One region of the Bradyrhizobium sp. McL0615 genome, then DNA from elsewhere that is predicted to be linked to it. Evidence: riboswitches for the same ligand, from Rfam matches in the RefSeq annotation. Region 1 holds a riboswitch; the other holds the start of a gene.
What was found. A riboswitch is a leader RNA that binds a small molecule or an ion and turns the genes downstream of it on or off. The one in region 1 is predicted to bind ZMP and ZTP.
Positions count from the first base shown of each region.

Region 2: another riboswitch for ZMP and ZTP. It lies ahead of folB (dihydroneopterin aldolase); the one in region 1 lies ahead of ACPPVP_RS10975 (bifunctional 5,10-methylenetetrahydrofolate dehydrogenase/5,10-methenyltetrahydrofolate cyclohydrolase).

Region 1 is NZ_CP188254.1:2,295,812-2,300,020, forward strand. Features, by position in the region: gene ACPPVP_RS10970 (protein kinase domain-containing protein) at 1-1,449, shown strand, start outside; ZMP/ZTP riboswitch at 1,862-1,941, shown strand; gene ACPPVP_RS10975 (bifunctional 5,10-methylenetetrahydrofolate dehydrogenase/5,10-methenyltetrahydrofolate cyclohydrolase) at 1,957-2,814, shown strand; gene ACPPVP_RS10980 (substrate-binding domain-containing protein) at 2,824-3,618, opposite strand; gene ACPPVP_RS10985 (polyhydroxyalkanoate depolymerase) at 3,861-4,209, opposite strand, start outside.
Region 2 is NZ_CP188254.1:424,014-428,222, reverse strand. Features, by position in the region: gene ACPPVP_RS01990 (molybdopterin-dependent oxidoreductase) at 1-310, opposite strand, end outside; gene ACPPVP_RS01985 (cytochrome b/b6 domain-containing protein) at 386-1,015, opposite strand; gene ACPPVP_RS01980 (fasciclin domain-containing protein) at 1,195-1,749, opposite strand; gene folB (dihydroneopterin aldolase) at 2,121-2,528, opposite strand; ZMP/ZTP riboswitch at 2,568-2,648, opposite strand; gene ACPPVP_RS01970 (aminotransferase class IV) at 2,813-3,736, shown strand; gene ACPPVP_RS01965 (hypothetical protein) at 3,790-4,080, shown strand; gene ACPPVP_RS01960 (SDR family oxidoreductase) at 4,123-4,209, opposite strand, start outside.

The DNA.
Region 1 (4,209 bases):
ACCCGGCGCAGCCAGTATTCCTATGACCGCGACAAGGGATATGTCTGCACGCTGAGCGCCATCGTCCTCAAGTCGACCACCGGCCACATCTTTCATGTCGGCGACTCCAGGATCTATCGCCTCTCGGGCAACTCGCTCGAACAATTGACCAACGACCACCGCGTCGTCATTTCCGCGGAGCAAAGCTATCTCGGCCGTGCGCTTGGCGTGAATTCGCAGGTCGAAATCGATCATCTGACGTTCAAGATCGAGAACGGCGACACCTTCGTGCTGGTCACCGACGGCATTTACGAGCATGTCGGCGACCGCGTCATTGCGAGGGCGATCAAGGACGGCGCGGCTGATCTGGACCTGGCCGCAAAGAATATTGTCGAGATGGCGTTCGATCTCGGCAGCAAGGACAACCTCACGGTCCAGATCGTCCGCGTCGATGAAGTGCCTGACGGCGCCGCCAGCGAAGTGTTCGCGCAACCGCATGAATTGCCGCTGCCGCCGCTGCTGGAAGCGCGGGCGGTATTCGATGGCTACCGGATCGTCCGCGAGCTGCACGGCTCCAGCCGCAGCCACATCTATCTCGCCGTCGACATCGAGACCGAGGCCGTGGTCACCATCAAGATTCCGTCGATCGATCTGCGCGACGATCCCTCCTATCTGAAGCGGTTCATGATGGAGGAGTGGGTGGCGCGGCGGATCGACAGCCCGCATGTCCTGAAGCCCTGCCTGCTGCAGCGCAAGCGCAACTTCCTGTATGTCGCGACCGAATACATCGACGGCCAGACGCTGACGCAATGGATGATCGACAACCCGAAGCCCAGCCTGGAAACCGTGCGCGGCATCGTCGAGCAGATCGCCAAGGGGCTGCGTGCGTTCCACCGCAAGGAGATGCTGCACCAGGACATCCGGCCCGACAACATCATGGTCGACGCCACCGGCACGGTGAAGATCATCGATTTCGGTTCAACCAAAATCACCGGCGTCGTCGAGGCCGAACCGTCAGGCATGCACAGCGATATTCTCGGCACGCAGCAATATACCGCGCCCGAATATTTTCTCGGCGAGCCGGCGACCTCACGTTCCGATTTGTTTTCCCTCGGCGTCATCACCTACCACATGCTGACCGGAAAGCTGCCCTACGGTGCGCAGATCGCGAATGCGCGGACGCGATCGCAGTTCAACAGGCTGGTCTATCGTCCGGCCTCACATGGTGACCGCGAATTGCCGCAATGGATCGATGGCACGCTCGAGAAGGCCGTGCATCCCAATCCCTACAAGCGTTATGACAGTTTTTCGGAATTCTTGTTCGACCTGCGTCATCCCAACGCGAACTATCTCTCGACCTCATCGACGCCGCTGATCGAGCGCAATCCGCTGCTGTTCTGGAAGAGCACGACCATCGTGCTGGCGCTCGCCGTGATCGTGCTGCTGGCGATACAGCACATGCATCGGTGAATGCGGACTAAGGCGATAAGATAAAGCGGGGGAGTTTGGTTTAACACGGCTTCAGGAAGGCTCGGGATCATAAGGGCATGTTCTCGGATCGACTCTTGGCGGGCGCTCTAGGCTTGTTCCTTGCATTCAGCGCGGGCGGCAAATTGCAGTTGTGGCTTGATGAGGGGAAGGTTTGGCAAAGAAGCAAAGGCCGCGAACCAAGGCTGCTATCGTATGACGAGACGCCGTTTTCATATGTCTCGGAGATCGTCTTTACATCCTGGTTGTGCTCTCCGGACTCGCCCTTGTTTGGTGGGCGCTCGGCGGCAGCTAAAAAAAAATCTTAGCAAGCGCAGCTCGGACGAGCCGAGCGATATCCAGGTCATCCTCGTTTCACGGGCATTGCTTTCGCTGCTCTAAGCCGCTATCAGGCACTCCTCTGCGCGACTGGCGCTCAGATGGAGGACCATCGGGGAGCGCAGGGACGATTTGCCGCGCGCCTGGGCACCAACCTTGAACGGAGGTGCCATGACTGCGGAAATCATTGACGGGCATAAACACGCTCAAATCCTTCTCGACAATGTTGCGGGTGAGCTGGATCACCTGTCGTGCGCGCCGGGCCTGGCCGTGGTTCTGGTCGGCGACGACCCGGCCAGTCACATCTACGTCCGCAGCAAGATCAGGATGGCGCGGAAGCTGGGCTTGCGGGGCGAGACGAAAATCCTGCCGCACAGCGTCACCGAGGACGAGCTGCTTTCCGTCATCGCCACGCTGAATGCGCAAGCCGACATTGACGGCATTCTTGTCCAGCTGCCATTGCCCGCACACATCGACACGTTGCGGATCATGGCCGCGGTCGATCCGGCGAAGGATGTCGACGGCCTGCATGCCCTGAATGCCGGCCTCCACGGTGCGGATAGCCTCGTTCCATGCACGCCGCTGGGCTGCCTGAAGCTGATCAAGTCGATGGTTTCCGATCTGACCGGTTGCCATGCCGTCGTCATCGGCAGCTCCAATATCGTGGGCAAGCCGATGGCCGCGCTGCTGCTGGAAGAGCGGGCGACCGTGACGCAAACCCACATCCATACGCGCGACACCCAGTTCATCTGCCGCGGCGCGGATATCCTGGTCAGCGCGGTCGGCAGGCCCGGATTGGTGCGCGGAGACTGGATCAAGCCGCGGGCCATCGTCATCGATGTCGGCACCGCGCGCGTCGCGCGGCCGGAAGGCGGTTACGATTTGCGCGGCGATGTCGCTTTCGAGGAGGTGGTGCAGATCGCCGGCGCCGTGACGCCCGTGCCAAAAGGCGTTGGTCCGATGACCATCGCCTGCCTGATGGCGAATACAGTAAAGGCCGCGAAAGCCCGGTCAGCGAGGCTTCATTAGCTGCCCGATCTAGTTGGTCGCGCCTGCCGGAATCGGGTCCATGCCGCTCTTGACGATTTCGGCGCGGGCGGCGGGTGAGGCGAGAAACTTGATCAGCGCCTTGCCGGCATCCGGTTCTTTCGAGACGGTGGCGATGCCTGCAGAAAACACCGTGATCTTCTGCAACTCGTTCGGCAGCGGGCCGATGATGTCGATGCCTTCCACCGGCTTCAATTCGCTCATCTGCTGAAAGCCGATCTCGGCGTCGCCGTGCGCGACGATCTCGCCGACGGGAGTTGCCGGAATTTTCCGCGCCTTGCCTTCCATGGCCTCCTTGATGCCGAGCTTGTCGAACATTTCGGTCGAGACGTAGACGCCGCTGGCGCTGTCCGAATAGGCGATGGTCTTCGCTGCCAGCAGCGCGCGCTTGACCGCATCCGCCGTCGAGATGTCCGGCTTCGGCGTGCCCGATTTCACGGCGACCGCGATCGGCGACTTGACGAGATCGACGCTGCTGCCCGCGATCACCTTGCCATTTTTGGCGAGATCTTCGAGCGCATAGCCGACCATGATCAGGACGTCGGCAGGCTCGCCGCGCTCCAGCCGGATCGGAATGGCGTTGGTCGTCGTGCCCATCGACGGCCCGTAGGCGGTCAGCACCTTGTGACCGGTGGCGCGCTCGAATTCCGGCACCAGCACCTTGTAGGCCGCCGTCAGCCCGCCCGAGATCATCACGCGGACTTCGGCGGCAGAGGCCGTAACGGTCAGCAGGCATATGCTGAGAATGGCGAGCGCGACAGCGCGAAGATTGATCGAAAGACGCATAACTGATCCTCCGCGGACGACTCTTGAGCGGTCGGCCTTGGGGGGATGTTAGCGCGGGGAGGGAGGGGCTGCTAGAGCCGGCGCATCGTCATTGCGAGGAGCGAAGCAATCTATCGCTCAGCCGTAGGGTGGGCAAAGGAGCGAAGCGACGTGCCCACCATTTATCACCAATCGAGCTGCGAGATGGTGGGCACGCTTCGCTTTGCCCACCCTACGGCATTGCGCATGACGCAACAAATCCCTCACGCATTCACATGCACGAAATCCCGCAGCAGCGGATAGATCTCGTTGTTCCAGCGCTTGCCCGAAAACACGCCGTAATGGCCGACGCCGGCCTGCATGTGGTGCACCTTGCGATAGGCGCGCACGCCGGTGCAGAGGTCCTGCGCCGCCAAGGTCTGGCCGATCGAGCAGATGTCGTCCTTTTCGCCTTCCACCGTCATCAGGCCCATGCGCTTGATCGAGGCCGGGTTCACCGGCCGGCCGCGATGCATCAGCTTGCCTTGCGGCAGCAGGTGCTCCTGAAACACGTCGCGCACGGTCTCGATGTAGAATTCCGCCGGCAGGTCCATCACGGCAAAATATTCGTCG
Region 2 (4,209 bases), 1.9 Mb from region 1:
CCTCGATGTCGTAATAGGCGTTGAACGGGAAAGGCTTGGTGATGTCTTTCTCCGAGAAGGTCGGCGCCATCGCATTGGGGTTGAAGATCAGCGCCTGCACGCCGTCATTGAACTTCGATACCTGCTTCAGCATCGACTCGGCCGAGAAACTGTCGGTCACGTCGCAGCCGGTGAGCAGCGTCAGCGCGCCGAGGCTGGCACCACCGGAGATGAAGCGCCGGCGGCTCAGATCCGGCATGGTCTTGATCGCGTCTCTGATGAGCAGCGTCTTGTCAACGCCGGGGATGAGAAGGTTGCGCATGCGGCCCATGACCGTGCTCCTTGTTATATCTTACGCATGATCTTGTCGGAAAACCGGTAACCGCTTTTCCGGATCATGCTCTAATTAGCGGCCGATGATCATGGCGCGCAGGCTCTTCGGCACCAGAAGGGCGAGCGCGACATGAACCACCATGAAGGCGACGATCGCCGCCATGCAGAAGAAGTGGACGTAGCGGGCGGCGTCATAACCGCCGAACAGCGCCGTCAGATATTGCAACTGCACCGGCTTCCAGATCGCCAGCCCCGACAGCACGATAAGGATGCCGATGACGATGATCCCGGCATAAAGCAGCTTCTGCACCTGGTTGTACTTGGTGAGATCCTCGTGCGAGAGCTTCCCGGTCAGCGCCGCCTTGGTATCCGAGATCACGCCCTCCGGCGTGATCGGCAGCAGCTTCTTGCGGAAGCGGCCGGTGGCGAGACCCACGGTCAGATAGATCAGGCCGTTGACCATCAACAGCCACATCGCGGCGAAATGCCAGAGCAGGGCCCCGCCGAGCCAGCCGCCGAGCGTGAGGCTGCTGGAAAAGCTGAAATTGAACAGCGGCGAGGCGTTATAGATCTGCCATCCCGACATGATCATCAGGACCATCGCGAAGGCGTTGGTCCAGTGCAGCGCACGCACCCAGGCCGGCTGGATGACTTTTGCCTTGGTTGACGCGGCGTGCTCGTCGCTGACTGTGAGGGCCGACATATCCGTTTCCCGTCTGCAATTGGGTATTTGATTTATACGCCCGGAACCGGGCCAGCGTTACTGCCATGACGCTATCAGATCGATGCATGGCGCCTATGGAATTCACAAAAAAGCGAGCCGGGTTGCCCCGGCTCGCCAATCCACACGCCCTGTTGGGACCAGTCAGGGCGCGCGGGAGCTCAGGACGCCGGCATCAGCACGGTGTCGACCACATGGATCACGCCGTTCGACTGGTTGACGTTCGAGATCGTAACCATCGAGGTTCCGCCCTTGGCGTCGACGATCCAGGTCTTGCCGTCCTGGTGCTTGACCGTCAGCTCTTCGCCTTCGGCGGTCTTCAGCTTCATGCCGTCCTTCAGGTCGGCGGCGGCGAGCTTGCCGGGCACGACATGGTAGGTGAGGATCTTGGTCAGGGTCGCCTTATTCTCAGGCTTCACCAGCGTGTCGACGGTGCCGGCCGGCAGCTTGCCGAAAGCGGTATTGGTCGGCGCGAACACCGTGAACGGGCCCTTGCTTTCCAGCGTTTCGACCAGGCCGGCAGCCTTCACCGCGGCAACCAGCGTGGTGTGATCCTTCGAGTTGACGGCGTTCTGGACGATGTTCTTGGAGGGGAACATCGCGGCGCCGCCGACCATCACGGTCTTTTCTTCCGCGCTGGCGGGCGCGGTGATGGTGGCGGTGAAAGCCAGGGCGCTGAACACAGCGGCGGACAGCAGTGCAATACGTTTGGACATGGAATCTTCTCCCGAGGATTGCGATGGCCGGCGGGTCATCCGCCGGTGCTCAAAACAACGACGCCAGGTCGATTGACCGGGTTGATTTCGTCGTCGTTGGGCCGAGCTACGGGAGGTTTTTCGGCCGGTTTCGGCGAATAAATTATCGTGATGGCTGAAACTTTTGAGAGTTCGGGCCGTGCTCGCACAATCCGCCCCGGTGTCGTCCCTGCGAACGCAGGAACCCATACCGCGTGATTTCACAATCAGGCACGGTGACTGATAGTCATCGCCAAACCAAGGCCGGTGGTTATGGGTCCCTGCTTTCGCAGGGACGACCACGGATAGCACCCGTAGCTCAAAAAAGCTCGGCCGATGTCTTTCGCAACAATCTAGAAAAGTGCCTCCAGCGCCCCCGCCGTAGGCCTATCCGCCAGATCGGATCGGGCCAGGCGCACCGCAATTCCGACCTTGCCGAGCGTATGCGGGATTGGGGGGCTGAACTTGGAAACGCCAACAGTAATGGTGTCGATCAATGCGAAGCGGCGCAGCAGGCCGATCGCAACGGCCTCGCCTAGCGCTTCCAGCGTTTGATATTTCGTCCCGCTGGCGAGGCTCACCGCGGCGTCCACCACGGCATCGTAGCGGATCGACGCATCTAGTTTGTCGTCCCGGTGCGTCGGAGCCGGATTCAACGTCGCGTCGATGTCGAAGGTGAACTTCTGCCCGAGACTGCGTTCTTCCTCGAACAAGCCATGGTATCCGAAGGTCTGCAATCCGGCGATCTGGATGGTGGTCAACATTGGGCCGCTCCTTCATCAGAAGGTGGATCGGATTTTTCCGATTGCCCAGGCGCGCGGCTGATTTTCTCGCGCTCCCCGATGGTGCCCCATCTGCGATCGCCAGTCGCGCGAGATCGCTTGTATAGAGGCACAATCGACGCGGCTCAAGGGTATGCCTGATATTTCCGAGCTGGCTTCGGAGTACTGCAATGAATGTGTACGGCTGCCAATAACTGGCAATACTGTGGACGTTCGCACCGGCATAGTATGGCCGGAGTCCTTGCGATGCCTGGAGATGAAAGATGAAGAACTCGATCTTCGCCGACGGCGCCGGCTATGTCAGGGGGCACTTCGTCCCGATCGCCGAGGCCGTGCTGCCCGTCACCGATTGGGGTTTTACGCGATCCGATGTCGTCTACGACGTCGTGCATGTGTTCAAGGGCGGCTTCTTCCGGCTTGCCGACCATCTCGATCGTTTCGAGCGCTCGATGGCGAAGCGCCGGATCCGGCCACCGGAAGACCGCGCCGCGATCGAGGCGATCCTGCATCGCTGCGTGGCGCTGACCGGCCTCATCGACGCCTATGTCGCGATGGTGGCCTCGCGCGGACGGCCACGCGTGGCGGGATCGCGCCGGCCAGCCGATTGCGAAAACCACCTGATCGCCTATGCGCTGCCCTGGATCGATGTCGTTCCGAAGGACGTGCAAGCGCGCGGAGCCCATGTCTTCATCGCCTCGACGCCGCGCGTGCCCGACGCCTCGGTCGATCCCACGGTCAAGAACTATCAGTGGAACGACCTGACCTCCGGCCTCATGGAAGCCCACGACGCCGATTTCGATACAGCGGTGCTGTGCGACACGGAGGGTTTCCTGACGGAAGGGCCGGGCTTCAACATCTTCGTCGTGAAGGACGGAAGGGTGACAACGCCAGATCGCGGCAGCCTGCACGGCATCACGCGCCGATCGGTGCTGGAGCTCTGCGCCGAACTCGGCATCGAGGCTGCGGTTGAACCGATTCCCCGATCGGCGCTCGACCACGCCGACGAGGTTTTTCTGGCGACGACCGCCGGCGGCGTCATGCCTGCGTCGCGCATCGGCACACGCATCCTCGGCAACGACCGCCCCGGGCCGATCTCAATGCTGCTCAAGGATACCTACTGGCGCAAGCACGAGGAGGGCTGGCACCGGACGCCGGTCCGGCCCCTGGAGGCCGAGGCCGGCGAATGAACGGCCAGCGAGCACATTGGATGGATTGAGCCCGGTCCGTAGTGGAAAGAAAAATGCAGCAAGCGATCAGCACGCTTCTCGTACTTGGACCGCTTCCGAGTTCTGCAACTGCTGCCGTTCCGACGATGCAGGCATTTGAGGAGCAGTTATCAAAGGTTCAAACGCCGATCACGGATGAAGAGGCTTGCGCATTGGTGAAGCTCTTCGGTCCGGACGATTGCTTCGGACTTGCATGGACCCTGCTGCATCTGATCGAGACGGCGCCGGGTTGGCCGGTCGAAAGTGCATTAGTTGGCCTCGAAGGCGAATGGATCGATCGCCTTCGAGAGCGAGCGGCTTGCTAGGACTTGGCCTGCCCGTTACCCCATCTACTGAAGGGGAGCCGCCTAATCCCGATTATGCGGCGTCTGGATGAATCCGCGATTGTGCGTCGGGCTGATCAGGATCTCGTTCATGCACACCCGCGGCGGCAT